Linked DNA regions of Roseimaritima multifibrata. Each later gene encodes a partner of the first gene's protein in a complex. Links are inferred from orthologs where the notes say so. Each region holds a gene or a part of one and is shown in the gene's direction. Other genes may lie near its edges.

Region 1 (8,727 bases):
CCCGGAATGGGAAAACGTGCTAACGTAAGGCCCGAAGGGTCGACACAAAGGCAGGGTCGACACAAAGGCAGAGGGGAATGCATCCAAATATCGCAACTTCAAAACTCGCAAGCGAGCAACCGTAAGGACTGGACGCGATCCCTCGCTGACCGGCTTGTTGATTTAGGGATTGTCGCCCTTCGCTTCCGATCGATACCGCAGTCCGTGACGCGGTGGGGCAGAATTTTGGCTGCCGCGGGGTTTTGGAAACCCCGTGAAGAAACCGCTTTAGCGGAAGCGTGCCGCTGGAACTTCCGCTGACTCTTCGTGCACCGGTTGGAATCCGCGAATTCTTGCTCGCGGGGCAAGCCCTTCCACAGCGATCGGCTGGTCGAGCGTATCGTGACCGACGTTTTCGGCTCGGTCGGTCGCTTCGACGCGTAGGTAGATCTTGCTGGGAAGTTCTGGGTCTGCGGGCCAAGCGTAAAAGCCATCGTTTTCCAGCCCGGTTGCGATCGTGGTCCACGGACCCTGAGGGGTTTCGGAAAATTTCAGGGTTACCGGGCGTCGGGCCAGGTTGTTTTGGGAATCTTCGCACTGGTAGGTGATCAGCAGTTTTCCCGTGTCATCTTGTTCGCCATAGCGAGCCCCGGTGATTCGGACCGTAGGCTTGGTGGTGTCGACAAGGACAAAGATGTCCGCGTCTTCTCCTGCCTGTGGGCGTGGGCTGGCCAGCCCGTTTCGCCCGATGACTACGATTCGGAATCCGTAAACCCCGTCTCCACCGGTGATAATGTCAAATGGACTTTGCCCGTCCGGATCGGCGTCCCATCGCGTCCAGGATCTGCCAACATCTTTGGTTGCCCACAGTTCAACGGTCTCGACACCTTGGCGGCCAATCGATTCGACTTCGTAGTCCAAGCTGAACGTACGCGTATCGCTCTGCCGGATCGCCGCACCGGACGCCAACATGTCATCGACGGAGATCGACTGCGTAAACTGCAATGCTGGTCGTTGGCTTTGGACCGTATCGGTCGGTTCGTTGTCCGCGTTTGCGGAAGTGGCTGGGGTGCTGCGGGATGGGGCCGATGTGTAGGTGTCGGCGGTGGCGGGCGGGGTGGGAACCATTTCAGTGTTCGACGCCGAAGTCCGCTGCCCCGAGGCTGTGAGTTGCGTTCGTGAATTCTCACTCGTTTCAACCGCCAGGGGACGCAGTGCGTCTTGGGGCGTCCGCGGAGCTGGCGGTTCTGAGTTCGCTGGCGTTCCGGCGTCCGCTGGCGTCGATTCTGGATTGGTTCGAGTCGACAGCGGGGGATTCAGCCCAAATTCCGGTGGAGCGCTGCTGCGTTCCATCGAAGGATTGTTTGCCGTGGGAATTTGAGCGTCGTGGGAAGTTGGATAGGCGTTGGTCGTTTGTGGATTACTGTTGGCCAACGGTCCTTCCATGCCACGAATGGTATGGGAGGAAGGGGTTTGCGCAACGTACTGCGTTGCCGGTGGTGACCAGCGATTTTCTCTAGCTGGCGGGGTTGGGTTTCCCTGCCCATTTGCTGCGGTCGCTGGCAAGTTGGCAGCGCCGGGGGCGGCCTGCGAAAAGGCTGACGGAGTGGGCCAATTTGGCGTCGCTGGAGCCGCTGCGGCAGGTGCCTGCTGAACCTGTTGGGCTACTGGTTGCCGCGGCGCCGGCGGGTTGTAGACCGGATTGAAGGGTTGCTGCGCCATGTTTGACCGCTGCGGATGTCCGGTCAGCGGTCCGTTGCTTCGCTGGCTTGCCGCTATCGCTTCGATGGCGGCCGGGTTGGCGTATACCGGTGGCTGGTTATCGGGCAACGGTGGCGGCGGCAAGAGTGGCGAACTAGCCAGTTTGGCAGGAATTTCTTGGCGAGCCATTCGCGGTTTTTCGACTTGACGGGTCAAGACCGTTTGATTGCCCGCCCGGTCGCGAACGATCAGGCGAATATAAACATGTCGCCAGTCCGATTCGGGGACCCAAACCAATCGCCCTTCCGAAACGCCTTGCTTCTCTTCGTTCACGGGCTGCGAAGCCGAATCGACGGCCATCCATTGACGGACGGAATCGGTCATGTATTCAACGCGAAGGCTTTTCGCTTCCGGAGCGACGTCGGTGATCCGGTAGTCCACGATGACCTGGCCGTTCCCGTCGGCGTCGGCACGTGCTTCCAAGTTCGGATTTTCGGTATCGACCGTCACCCGCAGTTGAGGCTGGACGGGGCCCGCTGGGTGCGCTGCACCACTGACGTCAATGGTCCGCGTGGCAAACCAGTAATCCCCATCTTCTGGGGCGGTGAAGGGAAAATTCCGGCTGTTGGCTGGTTGCCGTGCGAACAATTCCCATCGCGCCCCAGCGTCCCGCGACAAATATAATTGGACTTCTTGCGGTTGCGTTCCGACCGAAGCGACGGAGAATGGGATATCGAACTGAGGAACGTTTAGGAAAATGCCTCGTGCTTCCGTTTGCTGGGTACCGGAAGTTTGGGGGCGCGTTGGCTGGCCACTGGGCCGGGGCACGTGCGCAGCGAAATTGGTGTTTTGAGCGGCCGCGTTTGCTTCGGGCGTGTAGGGTACTTGTCCCGGTTGCGATTGCCCGTACTGCGATTGTCCATACTGGGCCTGAGCTGCGACGGGAACCGAGCAGATGGTCGCGATCAGTAGGGCTCGTAGGTGTTTTCGCATGATTGGGGCGAACGCCTCCGCGGCGCTGGTTCTCTTGAGGAAGAGTGACGGGAGGATTTTTTGTAGGCGTGTTGCCGGCTACAATCACTCCTGCGACTCCAGCAGGAATCGTCCCAAATGGAGTCGCGGCCATCCATCGGTCTTCATCGGCAGGAACGGTTATCCGGCTTGAGACTTATTGTTTGATAGTTGGGGTTTTTTATGGGGGTTGCGTGCATCCCCTTTTGTGGTTGCTTAGCCTTCGTTTTTCGTTTGATTGATAGGTGTTTTTTTGAAGACTTCTTCGGTTCTGCACTATGACGTGATCGTGATCGGGGCAGGGCATGCTGGTACCGAGGCGGCGGCAGCGTCCGCCCGTTTGGGCGCCCGGACCGCACTTTTGACCACCAATATCGACACTGTCGGTCAGATGAGTTGCAACCCAGCGATCGGAGGAGTGGCTAAGGGCCAGATTGTCCGTGAAGTCGACGCGCTTGGCGGGTTGATGGGCAAAGCGATCGATGCGACCGGAATTCAGTTTCGTCTGCTGAATTGTCGCAAAGGGCCGGCGATGCACAGCCCTCGCGCCCAGGCCGATAAAAAGGCCTACCAAAACGAAATCAAATGGTTGGTGGAATCCCAACCGAATTTGGATCTGCTGCAAGAGACCGTCGAAGGGCTGTGGACCGAACAGACCAGCGAAGGAACGCGGATCCGAGGCGTGCACGTGCGTGGGGGCGTTACATACCAGGCGCCGACGGTTGTGCTGACGACCGGCACCTTCCTCAAAGCGATCATGCATACCGGGGAAGAACAGGTCGCAGGAGGCCGCGCAGGGGAGGGGACCACCAGCGGAATTAGCGGAGCCCTTCGTGATCTGGGATTGGAACTGGAACGTTTCAAAACAGGAACCCCGCCACGCTTGAACGGTAGGACGATCGACTGGAGCCAAACCGAACGCCAGCCCGGTGATGATCAACCGCAGCCGTTTTCGTTCCTGACCGATCAGCTGCCGACGCCGCAGATGGATTGTTTCGTCACCTATACAAATGAAAAGGTCCATGATCTGATCCGCGCAAACCTGCATCGAGCGCCTATGTACAGCGGGCAAATCGATTCTCAGGGACCGCGGTACTGCCCTTCGATCGAAGACAAGGTCGTTCGCTTTGCGGATAAAGATAAGCACCAGTTATTTCTCGAGCCCGAGGGACGACGGACGCACGAAATTTACGTGAACGGGATTTCAACCAGCCTGCCGCGGGACGTTCAAGATCAGATCATGAAGCAGATTCCCGGTTTGGAAAATGCCCAAATCATGCGGTATGGGTATGCCGTGGAATACGATTTTTCGCCCCCCACGCAACTCTGGCCCCACTTGGAATCGAAGAAAGTTGCCGGGCTCTTTCTTGCGGGCCAAATCAATGGAACGACCGGTTATGAAGAGGCGGCCGGACAGGGGTTGGTTGCTGGAGCAAACGCTGCCTTACAGGTTGCTGGAAAACCTCTATTCCTGCCGCAACGCGATGAAGCCTATATCGGCGTTCTGATCGATGACCTGGTAACGTCCGGCACCGATGAACCCTATCGGATGTTTACCAGTCGAGCGGAATATCGGTTGTTGCTTCGCCAAGACAACGCGGATAGACGCCTAACTCCGATGGCACATTCGATCGGCCTGACCGATCAGCCGCGAATGGATCGCTTGAATCAAAAGTTGTCCGATATTGCCCGCGGTATGGAGCTGTTGCAGGCGGGCCGCATTGAAAAAGCTCCCGCGGACAGGTATCTGAAACGACCTGAAGTCACGTGGGAGCAGATCGTGTCGCATGTACCGGAACTGGCCACGATCCCCGCCGAAGCGGCTCAGCAGGTTGAATACGACGTTAAGTACGCAGGGTATATTGTCCGCCAGCAAGAAGATGTGGCGAAGCAGCATCGCTTGGCCGAACGCAAAATTCCCCCCGCGTTTGATTTCGAATCGATTAAACCTTTGCGAAATGAAGCCAAACAAAAACTGGCAAAGGTCCAGCCGGTCACGTTGGCTCAGGCTCGGCGGATCAGCGGAATCACTCCGGCCGATATCGCGCTGTTGATGGCTCATTTGGAAAATCGAAAACCAAAATCAAAGCCAGTAGGGGATGTTTAATCGCGAAGCGGATTGCGATATCGCGATCCCCATTTCTTAGCGGGGGACGTCGGTTGCATTCGTGACGGATTGTTTGCTTCCCATGCGCTCGCCCCGGAAGACGCAACCAACATTGATTAATGAAACGCCCTGGCACAGCGTCCCCTTGTCGGTTTATCCGACAGGAACGGAAGATTTGAAATTAGCAGCGGCAAGCCGAACCGGAGGGTGAGCTATTTAAGACATGTGATCTAACTTCAAATCTTTGCTCCATGCCAGGCAAGCTGGCATGGGGCTGATTCCGCTTGGGAAGCTGCAAATCGGTCGTATGTAAACGGCACGTAGTAGAGTCTCTCCGAGACTCGTGCTTGCTGAATTCTCCACCTCGGGGGAGGTCGGTCGCATTCGTGACGGATTGTTTGCTTCCCATGCGCTCGCCCCGGAAGACGCAACCAACATTGATTAACGAAACGCCCTGGCACAGCGTCCCCTTGTCGGTTTATCCGACAGGAACGAAAGATTTGAAATTAGCAGAGGTCATCCTCACGTCTTCCCACCGGTTCGGCTTGCCGCTTTCAGCGGCAAGCCGAACCGGAGAGTGAGCTATTTAAGGCATGTGATCTAACTTCAAATCTTTGCTTCATGCCAGGCAAGCTGGCATGGGGCCGATTCCGCTACGAAAGTTTGCTTCGCAGCTCATCTAACCAAGCCGATGGGAAGTGCCATTTTAGTATCGCCATCAACTTGGCGTTCTCTCTTCCGCTCGAATTGGGGGTCGGTAAAAATTGCCTATTTTGCCGTCAGAAACACCGTGTGTGTCCTTAAGTGCTTTGGTGTCAACGAGTTGTGGCGTAAATTTCAATATTGACCCAAGGTGTGGTTTAGGTATAATTCCGCCAGCTTGGCAATTTTGGTGGTTGAGGCAGGAGCGGGGGTTCTTGTCGCCTACGGTTTCAGCGCAGTTTATCACGGAATTGTGGTAGTGCGGGGAAACGGAAATTTGCTAAAGGGAGTTACGTTAATGGACAAGCAAGCCGCTCACAGGGAGGATAAATTCTGCCATGACCACTAAGACGGTCTTTACGACGGGCGAAGCTGCGAAAATTTGCAAGGTTAGCCAGCAAACAATCATTCGCTGTTTCGATAACGGTTCACTTCGAGGATTTCGCGTTCCTGGAAGCAAATTCCGGCGGATTCCACGCGATCATCTGTTCAGCTTTATGAAAGAGAACGGAATTCCGACCGATGCACTGCAGAGTGGGAAGAAAAAAGTCCTGATCGTGGACGACGATCAAGATTTGGTCGATTTGATTTCGGACGGCTTCGAGCGGGACAAACGATTCGATATCCGGACCGCCAACAACGGTTTTGATGCAGGGATGGGCGTCCGTGAATTTCGCCCCGACCTAGTCGTCTTGGACGTCATGCTTCCCGACATCAACGGTAAGGAAGTGTGCCAGCGTGTCCGTAGTGACACCGCCCTTGATCAAGTTAAGATTCTTTGTATTTCAGGGATGGTTGAGCAGGATAAAGTCGCATCGCTCAAAGAAGCTGGAGCCGACGATTTTATGCAAAAACCGTTCGCGATTGATGATTTGATCATTCGTGCATGTGAATTGGTTGACCTCGAACGCACGATCCCAAGTTAAGCTACGTTTAATAAACAGCAAGGAGACCCGGTGATGGAGTTACTACCGTGTTTGCGGTGGGGACAACATCGCTGGTGGTTGCCGCTAGATGGGGCGACTGCCAATACGTTGGCGGCCGTTTTAATGGATGCAAGTCAGCTTGCAGATCATGCTTCGCGCGTGCAGCACGTGGCGTCGATACGCGATTTATTGCAGCGCGATCCGGCTTTCCTGATCTATGGATTGCTGCGGAGCTGTGACGGAGCCAGTAAACGTCCCCCGGACCGTTTAGGTCTGGATCGTCTGGCGACTTGGATGACCGCTCGATTGCCGGTCTGGTTTCAACAGCCCGATCGATTCTTAGCAGCCCCCGAAGTCTCCGCTTCGATGCGTCGGGAGTGGCAAGAACTAGCAGCGGAGTGCCGGCAGAGACCGGTTTCCCAGTGGTTGCTGACGGCACCTCGGTGGTTGCAGCAAACCGGGCCGCCCGCGCCGGTCGGTTGGCAAGCCTATTGGCCGCAATTGCAATCGACCGCAGGCAATTCACACCAGGATGGGGATGCAGAGGATCTTAAGCAAGCGGATGCCTCTTGCCCGCTTCCCCGATACGAACCGCAGCCTCTTGCCCTGGATCGACTTGCTGGGTTGGTGTTGCGTGAGGAGCGAACGCGGAGTCATTTCGGAACGGTTCTGCACGATGAGAAATTGGCTTCGTTGAAACAGTTTGCGTATGGACTGACTCACGAGATCAACAATCCGCTTGCGAACATTGTGACGCGAAGCGAACAGTTGAAGTCGACGGAACCGGATGACAAACGCAAAGCCTCTTTGCAGCGAGTCGTCGACCAGGCGATGCGTGCTCACGAGATGATTTCCGATGTCATGTTCTATGCACATCCGCCGCAGCCCAGTGTCGAAAAGATCGATTTGGGAAGCGTCGTCTCGGAGGTCGTGCAGTCGTATCAAGATACGTGTGCATCCCTTTCGATTCGTTTGTCGGTCGAACCGGCGCCAGGCATTCAGTGTCAGGCAGATCGTGCGATGATCCATGATGCGGTGGCGGCTCTCTTGCGAAATTCGGTCGAAGCGATTGGCACCGGCGGGCAGATCCTCGTCGACTGGGGCGAACGTGATGGCAAGGTCTGGGTCCGCGTGTCCGATAGTGGTCCCGGTCTGTCCGAAGAATCGCGGCGTCATGCGTTTGATCCTTATTACAGCGGCCGCGAAGCCGGTCGAGGCTTAGGGCTGGGGTTGTGCAGGGTCTATCGGGTTGCCAAATTGCATGGCGGCGATGCGACGCTGAATAGCGCGATCGCGGGCTGTGTGGCTCGCTTTTGGTTTCTGAATCGCTGATTCCTCTGCACTAATTCGATTGAATGGCCTCTCGTGACGTTTGGAATTCTTAGTCTGCTGCCATCGGCCATCGCCATTCTCTTGGCGATCATCACGCGACGAGTGTTGGCCTCGCTAGGGATTGCGGTGGTGGTTGGGGCCCTGTTGCTGGCGTGGCGATTGCCGGTTTCACCGGAACCGTTTGGCGAAGGAAGCATGCTGCCCGAAGCGTTCCGCGGTTCGTTTCCGCTGCGTTCGCTAGGGTACCTGGGAAGCCACCTCTATTTTTCGGTGTTCGATTTTGATCACATTCGAGTGCTGGTCTTTAGCCTCTTGCTAGGTGGAATGACCGGAGTCTTGGAAGCCAGCCAATCGATGCGCGCGGTCATGCAGACTTTGGCGGCTCGGATCCGTGGTCGGAAAGGTGGGCAGTCTTTGATCGCTGGAATGGGATTGGCGATCTTTTTCGATGACTATGCCAACACGTTGCTGCTGGGCGGGACGATGCGACGTGTGAGTGACAAATTGCGAATCTCGCGGGCGAAGCTGGCCTATCTGGTCGATTCGACAGCCGCTCCGGTGGCCGGTTTGGCTGTTGTCAGTACATGGGTTGCAACCGAGATCAGTTTGATCGGCGAAGGGATTCCCGAAGGGGTCGACGTGACGGCCTTTTCGCTTTTCTTGCAGTCGATTGCTTATCGCTTTTATCCTGTTTTTGCGTTGATTCTTGTTTTGGTGATCGCTCGGACAGGGCGTGATTTTGGGCCGATGCTGGCCGCAGAACGGGAAGCGGTTCGAGGCATTCCGGCGGGTGAAAATGCGTCGAATGACCAGCCCGATTCGGATGCCATTCTGCCGCCTGCGCGGGGATGGCAATGGATATCCGCAGTTTTGCCGGTAGTCCTCTGCGTGTTTGCTGTGGGATGGTCGTTGTATCAAACCGGGACTGCAACTCTGCTTGAATCGGGGGATCGGATTCCGCCGGGCGTC
Region 2 (8,803 bases), 4.2 Mb from region 1 along the record:
CCCAAACGCCTGCCATCGAACTGGGATTGAAGCATCCTTTTGTTTTCTTCTCTGGTCCTTTCCGAGCCAAATCGATGTTCCGCATCCAATTGTATTCCTTCTGTAAATCGGTTGCTCTGCTGGTGCTTGCTGGTGGATTAGTCTGTCAGCAGGTCGCGATTGCCCAGCCCCCAGGGCGTGGGGGCGATGATCGTGGACGTGGAGGCGATCGAGGAGGTGACCGGGGGGGCGATCGTGGACGCGGTGGCGATGACCGAGGTCGTGGCGGCGACCGCGGCCGCGGTGGTGATGACCGCGGGCGAGGAGGCGATCGAGGCCGAGGCGGTTTCGATCCGAGCGAATTCCTGAAACGGCTGGACCGCAACGGCAATGGAATGATCGATATGGATGAGCGGGAAGGACCGGCTCAATTCATGCTTGCCCGTATTCAACGCGATCACCCGCAAATCAAAATCGACCGTCCGATTTCGATCAAGGATCTTTCGGAGTCAATCTCCCGCGGTCGAGGTGAAACCAGTTCCACGACCGAGCAGAAATCGGCGCTGGAAACCGAGTTGCTTGTCCCCGGGTTTGGCGAGGAAGTCATGCTTGAACCCATTCCTGGATTTGGGTCCGCAGCTGCCCTGTTTGATGTGACGGTTACCGAAGAGGATGAACGGGCCGCAGCGGAATTGGTGCGCCGCTACGACCGCAACCGAGACGGATTTGTTAACTCCAGTGAATTGAGTAGTCGCTGGGAAGGGAATCCAATGGATTTCGATCGCAATCGCGATGGAAAACTTTCGGCGTCCGAACTGGCTGTTCGCAATGGACGACGACGCGAAGTCAAAGCAACTGAAGAGAATCGCCAAACCGAACGTCGCCGGGATGATCGCCGCCGAGACGAAGACGAAGTGGTCGATATCTACAACGGAGCCAAATCGTTCAGAAATTTAGGGTACCCCGATTCCGGTGACGAATTGCCCGACCTTTTTAAAGAACGTGACGAGAATGGTGACCTGCAAGTCTTGATGAGCGAATTTGCTGCGGAGTGGAGTGAAGAAAAGGTGCGCGAATTCTATGCCCTCGACCACAACAAAGATGGGGCCATTACATTGGCAGAATTCCGCTCTGAAGCTCGCAGCGAATCGATGGAAGAGGAACGTGGTACCGGGGACGAAAGCCGCACCGCATCTAGCAGCAAACGTTCAAGTGGGGGGAGCAGCCGGACTTCGTCGGGGGCATCGTCTAGTGCGGGTGCCGGTGGAGACGACCGGAGCGCGAAATACCTGAGCTATGCAAAACGTATCATCGACAAGAATGACACGAATAAAGATGGTGCCCTTCAAGCTTCGGAGTGGAAGGAAATGCTGATCGATCCTTCTCCCGCCGATAGGAACAAGGACAATAAAATTACGGTGGAAGAATACACCGATTACCTGCTTCAGAAGAAATGATAGCCAACGTGCTGGATACGGAAGAAACCATCTGTGCGGTCGCTTCGGCCCCCTCTGGAGCCGCCCGCGGGATTGTCCGTGTCAGCGGACCGGCTGCCCTGTCTGTCGTTGCCAAATTACTGGTAAGCGACGAACCTTTTCCGGAACGCATGGGAAAGCGGATCGAAGGGGTTTTTCAGTTGCCGGCTCCCTTAGGGGACGTCGCAGGCGCCGCGTTGTTGTGGCCAACGGAGAAAAGCTATACAGGGCAACCGGCGGCGGAATTGCATCTGCCCGGCTGCTTGCCGTTGCTGGATGCTGCCGTGGAAGCTCTGGTGCATGCAGGCGCTCGACCCGCAAGGCCAGGGGAGTTTACACTGCGAGCCTTCTTGGCTGGTCGGCTTGATTTGACTCAGGCCGAAGCCGTGCTGGGGGTTATCGATGCCGATGATCAGCAATCGCTGCAGTTTGCGCTCCATCAGTTGGCCGGTGGGCTGTCGGAACCGCTACAGGACATCCGCCTAGAATTGCTTGGCCTACTGTCGCACCTAGAAGCTGGCCTTGATTTCGTTGAAGAGGATATCGAATTCATTTCGACCCAAGAGCTGGTTGAATCGCTCGGGAGCATTCAGTCTCGCTTGCTGGCCGTTCAGCAGCAAATGTCCAGTCGAGTCTCCTCGAAAGACCTGCCGCTGATTGTGCTCCGCGGGCGTCCCAACGTCGGGAAAAGTCGCTTGTTGAATGCACTCTCGGGGGAAGAGGCGGCCATCGTCGCGGATATCGCTGGAACGACTCGCGATTCGGTACAGGTCGTTTGTCAATTGAATGGCCATACGGTTTGCCTGACCGATACGGCTGGTCTGGAGGAAGGCCGGAATCCAATTGAACGCGAAGCCCAACAGCTGGCTGCGGGAATTGAACAGCATGCGACGATCCGTGTTTTTTGCAGTGATCGCCCGGAAACGGAATCGACGCTGCTGGCCTCGGCCGATTCCATTCCAACGGTTTGGGTAAAAACGAAATCCGATTTAGGCGGGGGGGGAACGCCTGCTGAATCAGGGTGGTTGGAAACGAGCAGCGAAACCGGAAGCGGGATCGAAACGCTTCGCTCTGAATTGGCTGAACTGTTGGATCAGTCGACCGCTGGTGAATTGAAAGGGATCGCCGGAACCGCAGCTCGGTGTGCGGATTCTTTGCAGCGTGGGCTTGTCGCTCTGGACGACGCGGTAACCATCGCGGTGGGCGAAGGAGGCCAAGAATTAGTGGCGGCCGAGATGCGATTTGCACTGGCCGCGATTGGCGAGGTTACCGGAGAGGTTTATACCGACGATATTCTTGATCGAATCTTTAGTCGGTTTTGTATCGGCAAATAGCTTAGGCGGCTCGCTGAAGCGGTATCGCGGATTCTTTGTCGCGAGTCCCCGTGCCGCCGTAATAAATCACGTTTTTCTTCTGTAGGTCACAGATCGCCGTCAATTTGACGTTTCGGGGGCCATGCAGACAAAAATAGATCCCGCATGCTTCTCCCTTCTTAACGACGACTCGCTCTGTTAGGGGGAACGCGTTTGGTTCCAATTGGCCTAAGTCCGCGAGGACGTTGGTGACCAATTGCCTTAGTTCGGTGTAGTCGATCTGGGTTGGTTGCAGTGCGATCATATGCAGTCGGCAAAATCAAATGGTGTGATAGAACAAACGAGCGAACCTTGAATGCGATGTCTATCGGCCTCTGGTCCAGCCAAGATTAACATCCAAAAAAGATCGAAGTTCGACTTTGATGGCATTGTCCCCGAGTTTGTTGATCGTGCGGACAGAACCGTCTGATTGCCGTGGAGATCGCAAATCCTTGGCAGATAGACTCAAGGATCGACCCGTAGGATTCGCGAACGTCGCCGCGGAGAAAGAGGCTGCCATTTCTCTGGCGAATTCACCAAATCCCTTTAAAGAATTCGCAGAAAGCAATCGGCCGGGACGTTCGCATGGATGCGAAAGCGTTCGCGGAGATCGGCCATTAATGATGCAAGATTTTTTTGCGATCGGCTTTGGTAATACGCCCTTGAATATCTTGCAAAATCGATTGTTCCAAAGTGGCGTCGCGTCCCAGCGGAATCCAGCCAAGGGTCGTTTGCGTCGATGGCAAAACGTCATTGGAACGCTCGACGGTACCATCGTTGCGCCGCGATGCTAAACCTTCGGTCGCTTCCATGCCCCGGTTTGTGTCTTCCAGTTCTTTCTGGACGACGACTTCAATCTGGTACCCGGTGCCATTGGGACGGACAAAGACCGTTGCACGGCGGCGAATCGACTGAAGCGTGCTTTGCCATCGTTCGAATCCCTTGGTGCTATCCTTACGCCAAGGTTCAAAAATCGACGCACCAACACGATAGGACGTATCCAGTCGTCCTTCCATCACCAGGCCAGGATGGTTCTGGACAGGTCTTTCGCGTTGCACATGGAAGTAATCGTCGACAACATCAACAACTTGCAGCCAAACGAAATCGTCTGCGACGGGCGGCAATTCCAGCGGATTGGGAACGTAGGTTTGTGGGACGGGAGTTTTCACTCGGTACAGCAGTCGACCACAACCACTCAGCAGCAATACGCTGCATAAGAGGATCCAGATGAGTGGCCTAGTGGGTTGCCAATACCGCGTCACGCAAAACGTCCTTGCTAGCAATTGTTTCGCTCCGCACCGATCGGAGACTCTGCCGGGGTAGATTCGTAAGAAACGGTCCTCGGCCGCAAGACCAATTTGAAAAGCCGTATTTTTCCCATTCGAATCTTCTGCGAGATTGATAACGTTCGTGGTGGCCATTTTTGCTGGCGTTACCGCGACAGAAGGTGATTCTCCTTGCGTCGCGGTAAAATCGACCCTCCTTCGGATCGCCCTTGCCTAAAACAGAGGGAAGTGTGTGCGAGCCAACGGCAGCACCAAAAGGATTTGTTGCCTCAGAGAGCTGGCATCGTCTTTGCGCCGGTGAACTGCCCTGAATCCCCTTCAAAGCAGAAATTGTTTTATTTTTTGACGTCAGGGGTAACGTTGAAAAGTTGTTCGGTGGAATCTAAATCGTCGGACGATTGGCGATAGCTTTCCAGAATGGTGGACGGATCTAACATGCGCCATGCAGGTAGAGAACTGAGGGCGGCTGTCACGAACGCACCGCCGCGAAGGAGCCAAGCGACATATCCCAGGGAGGCAAGGCCTGCACTGACGCCAACGGCACCAATACTGATCGAGACACTGTCAGCATGGTCCTGTCGCATGTAGTCGTCCCATTGATGCCAGGAGATCGCCTGAGCAATGTCTTGTTGCAAAAGGTCTCGGATCTGGGCAAGTTCCAACTCGCTCATTTGTAGGTTCCGCCCCGAATGGGCGTGGGAATCGACGAGTGTTTCCCAAGATTCCAGTTCGGACCTGCGATTGAAAAGCGGTTTTGTGCGGTCGCCATTTTCACGGTCGTGATCCGATTCTGCCAAGCCAACGGGAGCGTCAGCGTCACCGGAATGATGGTCCCGTCTTCCTGAGTTGTCAGGGGCATAGGGATTAATAAGCAGCGGGGTTTCGTTGTTGCCAGGAGAGTTTTCGGTGGAATCGTCCCGGTCACCATTGTCGGATGATTCGCTGTCATTCCCGACACCAATTGGTCCTGGATCTCTCGATCCTAAGGACGATCCTGGATTGGAACTTGCTCCCGAAGCGAATCCGGATCCAGGACCTGCGATCGCTTGGACCCGAATCGTAACGTGCGTCAGATTGCTTTCTTGGTTCCCGTCAAAGGCACGGTAGTACCAGACATCTTCTCCGATAAATCCTGAAGAAGGGGTGTACAACCATTCGCCGTTTGGCGTTTGAGAAAGCTGACCATGCGCGGGGGGAGTAACCATCGTGATGAATAGGTCGTCCCCTTCGGCGTCCCTGTCGTTTGCCAATGGGTTTGGTGAGGAGAGGGTGATCGATGTGCCGTAGTTGGTGGTGTAGGAATCAGGGACCGCCTCGGGCGCCGAGTTATCGTTGATGATCCGCACGGTGATAAATTGTTCTGCCGATAAACCGCCTGCATCGGTCGTGCGGAGGAGGACCTGGTATTCCGATTGACTGGCGACGTCTAGGACTGGCGTTTGGAACAGCAATGTTGCGCCAGCGGCACCTCCCAGACTGAATTCAGCCTGATCAATACCCCCAACTATTTCATAGCGGAAATGATCGATCAGATCCGGGTCGCTAGTGATCAGTTCCCCCAGGACAATTCCTGCCGATGTATCGGTCGTCTTTGAAACGGCAAATTGATTCGGGGTGATGCCTGTCGGAGCATCGTTGACATCGCTCACGTCCACGGAAATGTTTTCGCTGTGAGTGTTGCCTTCGCTATCGGTAACAAGGACCTGTACCTGATACGTTGCCTGTCGTTCATGATCCAGGATTCCGTCCGTTAGGACCAGTTGGTCGCCATCGATCGAGAATTTTGCTTGGTCAACGCCGCCGGCGATTGAATAACGAAACGTGTCACCTGAATCAGAGTCGATGGCGGTCAGAGTGCCAGCGCTGAATCCGCTAGACGTGTCGGTGTTTTCGTCGACGCTAAACGTGGAAGGAAGAATGGCCGTCGGCGCTTCGTTGATGTCGCGTACGTCAACGTCAATGGCTTCACTGTAAGTGTTTCCCGCGCTGTCGGTAACCAGGACCTGAACGTTGTAGGTCGGTTGCCGTTCATGATCCAGGATTCCATCGGTCAAGATCAATTGGTCGCCAGTGATCGAGAATTTGGCTTGATCGGCTCCGCCGGCGATCGAGTACACAAACGCTTCGCCAGAATCTGGGTCGACGGTCGTTAATGTCCCCACGCTGATTCCGCCAGCGGTATCGATGTTTTCGTCGACGTTAAACGCAGTGGGAAGGATTGCGGTAGGCATTTCGTTGCTGTCGCTTACTGCAATGGCAATGTTTTTGCTGTGAGTGTTCCCCGCACCATCGGTCACCAGGACCTGAACGTCGTAGGCCGCTTGCCTTTCATGATCGAGGATCCCATCGGTCAAAATCAGTTGGTCGCCAGCGACCGAGAACTTAGCTTGGTCGGAGCCACCGCTGATCGAGTATGCGAACGTATCGCCCGAATCCGGATCGATGGTTGTCAGTGTCCCAACGCTGTAGCCGCTGGCCGTATCGGTATTTTCGATAACACTAAATGCATCGGGAACGATTGCGGTCGGCGCTTCGTTGATGTCATTCACGTCGACGGAAAGGGTATCGCTGTAGGTGTTGCCCCCGCTGTCGGTTACCTGGACTTGGACGTCATACGTTGCTTGCCTTTCATGATCCAGGTGTCCGTCCGTTAGAATCAGTTGGTCGCCAGCGATGGAGAACTTGGCTTGATCGGCGCCGCCAGTGATTGAATAGGTGAAGGTTTCGCCAGAATCCGGGTCGGCCGCCGTTAAGGTTCCGACACGGTATCCGCCAGCCGTATCGATGTTTTCATCGACATTGAACGCGCTGGGAAGGATGGCCGTCGGTGCTTCGTTGACTTCACTTACGTTAACGTAAATCGTTTCGCTGTAAGTGTGTCCCGCTCCATCGATCACCTGCACATCAACCAGGTAGGTCGCTTGCCGCATACGATTAAGAACGCCGTCATCGAAGATCAGTTGGTCGGCGTTGATGGAAAAATTCGCTTGGTCTGGCCCTCCATTGATCGTGTAGGCAAAGGTTTCTCCTGAATCGGGGTCGACGGTTGTTAGCGTTCCCAGGATGAGCCCACCGGAAGTGTTCGTCAATTCTGTGACGTTAAACGCATCTGGGGTGATATCGGTGGGTGTTTCGTTGATGTCATCAACGTTGACGGAGATGGTTTCTCGGAAAAGGTTTCCGGCACCGTCCGTAACCAGGATCTGGACTTCGTAGGTAGCCTGTCTTTCATGGTCCAGGATCCCATCGTCCAGCGACAACTGGTCGCCACTGATGGAAAATTTCGCTTGGTCGGATCCGCCGCTGATCGAGTACGAAAACGTTTCTCCGGAATCCGGGTCGGTCGTTGTAAGGGTTCCGACGCTGTACCCCCCCGTCGTATTCGTGTTCTCGCTTACGGAAAAGGTATTTGGATTAATGTCGGTGGGCGCTTCATTGATGTCGATGACGTTTACGGAAATTTTCTCTTTGTGACGGTTTCCGCCACTATCGGTGACCTGGACATCGACGCTGTAGCTGTTCTGGTTTTCATAATCCAGGATGCCGTCGTCCAGGGTTAGTCGATCGCCGCTGATAGTAAATTTTGTTTGGTCGGTTCCGCCGATAATTGCATAGGTAAACGTTTCACCTGAATCGGGGTCATCCGCGGTAAGGATCCCTACGTTGACACCGTTATTGGTGTCGGTGTTTTCATCGATTGAGAATGAATGTGGCGTGATGTCGGTCGGTGCTTCGTTGATGTCGGCAACGAAGACCGTCAGTGTTTTGCTGTACTGGCTTCCGCCGCTATCGGTGGCCAGCACGTCGACGGTGTAGTGATCCTTCCGTTCGTGGTCCAGCAGGCCATCGTTGAGTATTAAGTTGTTTGAATTGATGGTGAAATTGCCTGCATCTGCTCCGCCGTCGATGGAGAAGACAAAAGAATCACCTGCATCGGGATCGACGGCCGTCAGCGTTCCGACGACTTGTCCCAAAGAGGTGTCAACGTTTTCGTTAACCGAAAAGGAATTCGGGTTGATATCGGATGGAGCGTCGTTTACCTGTGTGATATCGACGCGAATCGACCCCAGATTTTGGTCGGTTCCTCCGCCGAAGCCTGTGTTTCCGTTGTCTTTGACAGCAACCGAAACGCTGTCGGCATTGTTTCCTGCCGTGTCGGCTGTTTGGTGGAGGTATTGGATATTGCTGATCGTATCGAGATAGCTATTTAGATTCGTCAGTGATCCCGTTAGCGTCAGCGACGATGAACTTGTACCCCCGATCACGACCCCTCCGCTACTTGTTGCATACAAACTGCCTCCTCGGGCCGTTGCAATGGTGACCGTCAATAGTCCGTTGGCATGGTCAACGTCGGCAATCTGTACGCCCGATAAATCGATGTTGCTTTTGACGTCCTCGGTGACCACAACGTTGGCAGGAAGCGTTCCCGAATTAAACGGTGCGTCGTTGATCGCCATGATTTGAATGGTTTGTTCGTTGATGCCGACTTCGCTGTTCGCATCGCCCGTCGTGCCAGGGTCGGAGCCTGAATTTCCATGGTCATTCACGGTGACCGAGATAAGCGTCGATGTCGCTGGGGTATCGCTATCGTTAAGGTAGGAAACCGTTCCAGAGCTTGTGCCTGTTAGCAGTTGATTGATTGCATCGACGGTACCAGTCAGAACGACGGAGGCGGAGGCATTGCCTGATTCGATGACGACTCCGCTGTCGC

What was found.
Region 2: the proteins of mnmG (region 1) and FF011L_RS08150 are in contact, whole or in part, in a solved structure (PDB 9HIP), measured with the Escherichia coli proteins. The link is inferred for Roseimaritima multifibrata from one-to-one orthologs.

What each region holds. Positions count from the first base shown.
Region 1 is NZ_CP036262.1:6,469,292-6,478,018, reverse strand. What follows is about bases 2,448-5,371. They hold mnmG (tRNA uridine-5-carboxymethylaminomethyl(34) synthesis enzyme MnmG), read left to right. Parts: upstream 2,448-2,944; coding sequence 2,945-4,798; downstream 4,799-5,371. Other genes in these bases: FF011L_RS23455 (hypothetical protein), read right to left, coding at 2,448-2,673. In the rest of the region: more of FF011L_RS23455, read right to left, coding at 268-2,447; FF011L_RS23445 (response regulator), read left to right, coding at 5,839-6,426; FF011L_RS23440 (sensor histidine kinase), read left to right, coding at 6,460-7,758; FF011L_RS23435 (Na+/H+ antiporter NhaC family protein), read left to right, coding at 7,792-8,727. UniProt on the Escherichia coli protein: NAD-binding protein involved in the addition of a carboxymethylaminomethyl (cmnm) group at the wobble position (U34) of certain tRNAs, forming tRNA-cmnm(5)s(2)U34.
Region 2 is NZ_CP036262.1:2,223,360-2,232,162, forward strand. The notes cover bases 611-3,610. They hold FF011L_RS08150 (tRNA modification GTPase), read left to right. Parts: upstream 611-1,432; coding sequence 1,433-2,788; downstream 2,789-3,610. Other genes in these bases: FF011L_RS08145 (EF-hand domain-containing protein), read left to right, coding at 611-1,436; FF011L_RS08155 (hypothetical protein), read right to left, coding at 2,790-3,071; FF011L_RS08160 (hypothetical protein), read right to left, coding at 3,424-3,610. Also shown: more of FF011L_RS08145, read left to right, coding at 75-610; more of FF011L_RS08160, read right to left, coding at 3,611-4,227; FF011L_RS08165 (cadherin domain-containing protein), read right to left, coding at 4,428-8,803. UniProt on the Escherichia coli protein: Exhibits a very high intrinsic GTPase hydrolysis rate. Involved in the addition of a carboxymethylaminomethyl (cmnm) group at the wobble position (U34) of certain tRNAs, forming tRNA-cmnm(5)s(2)U34.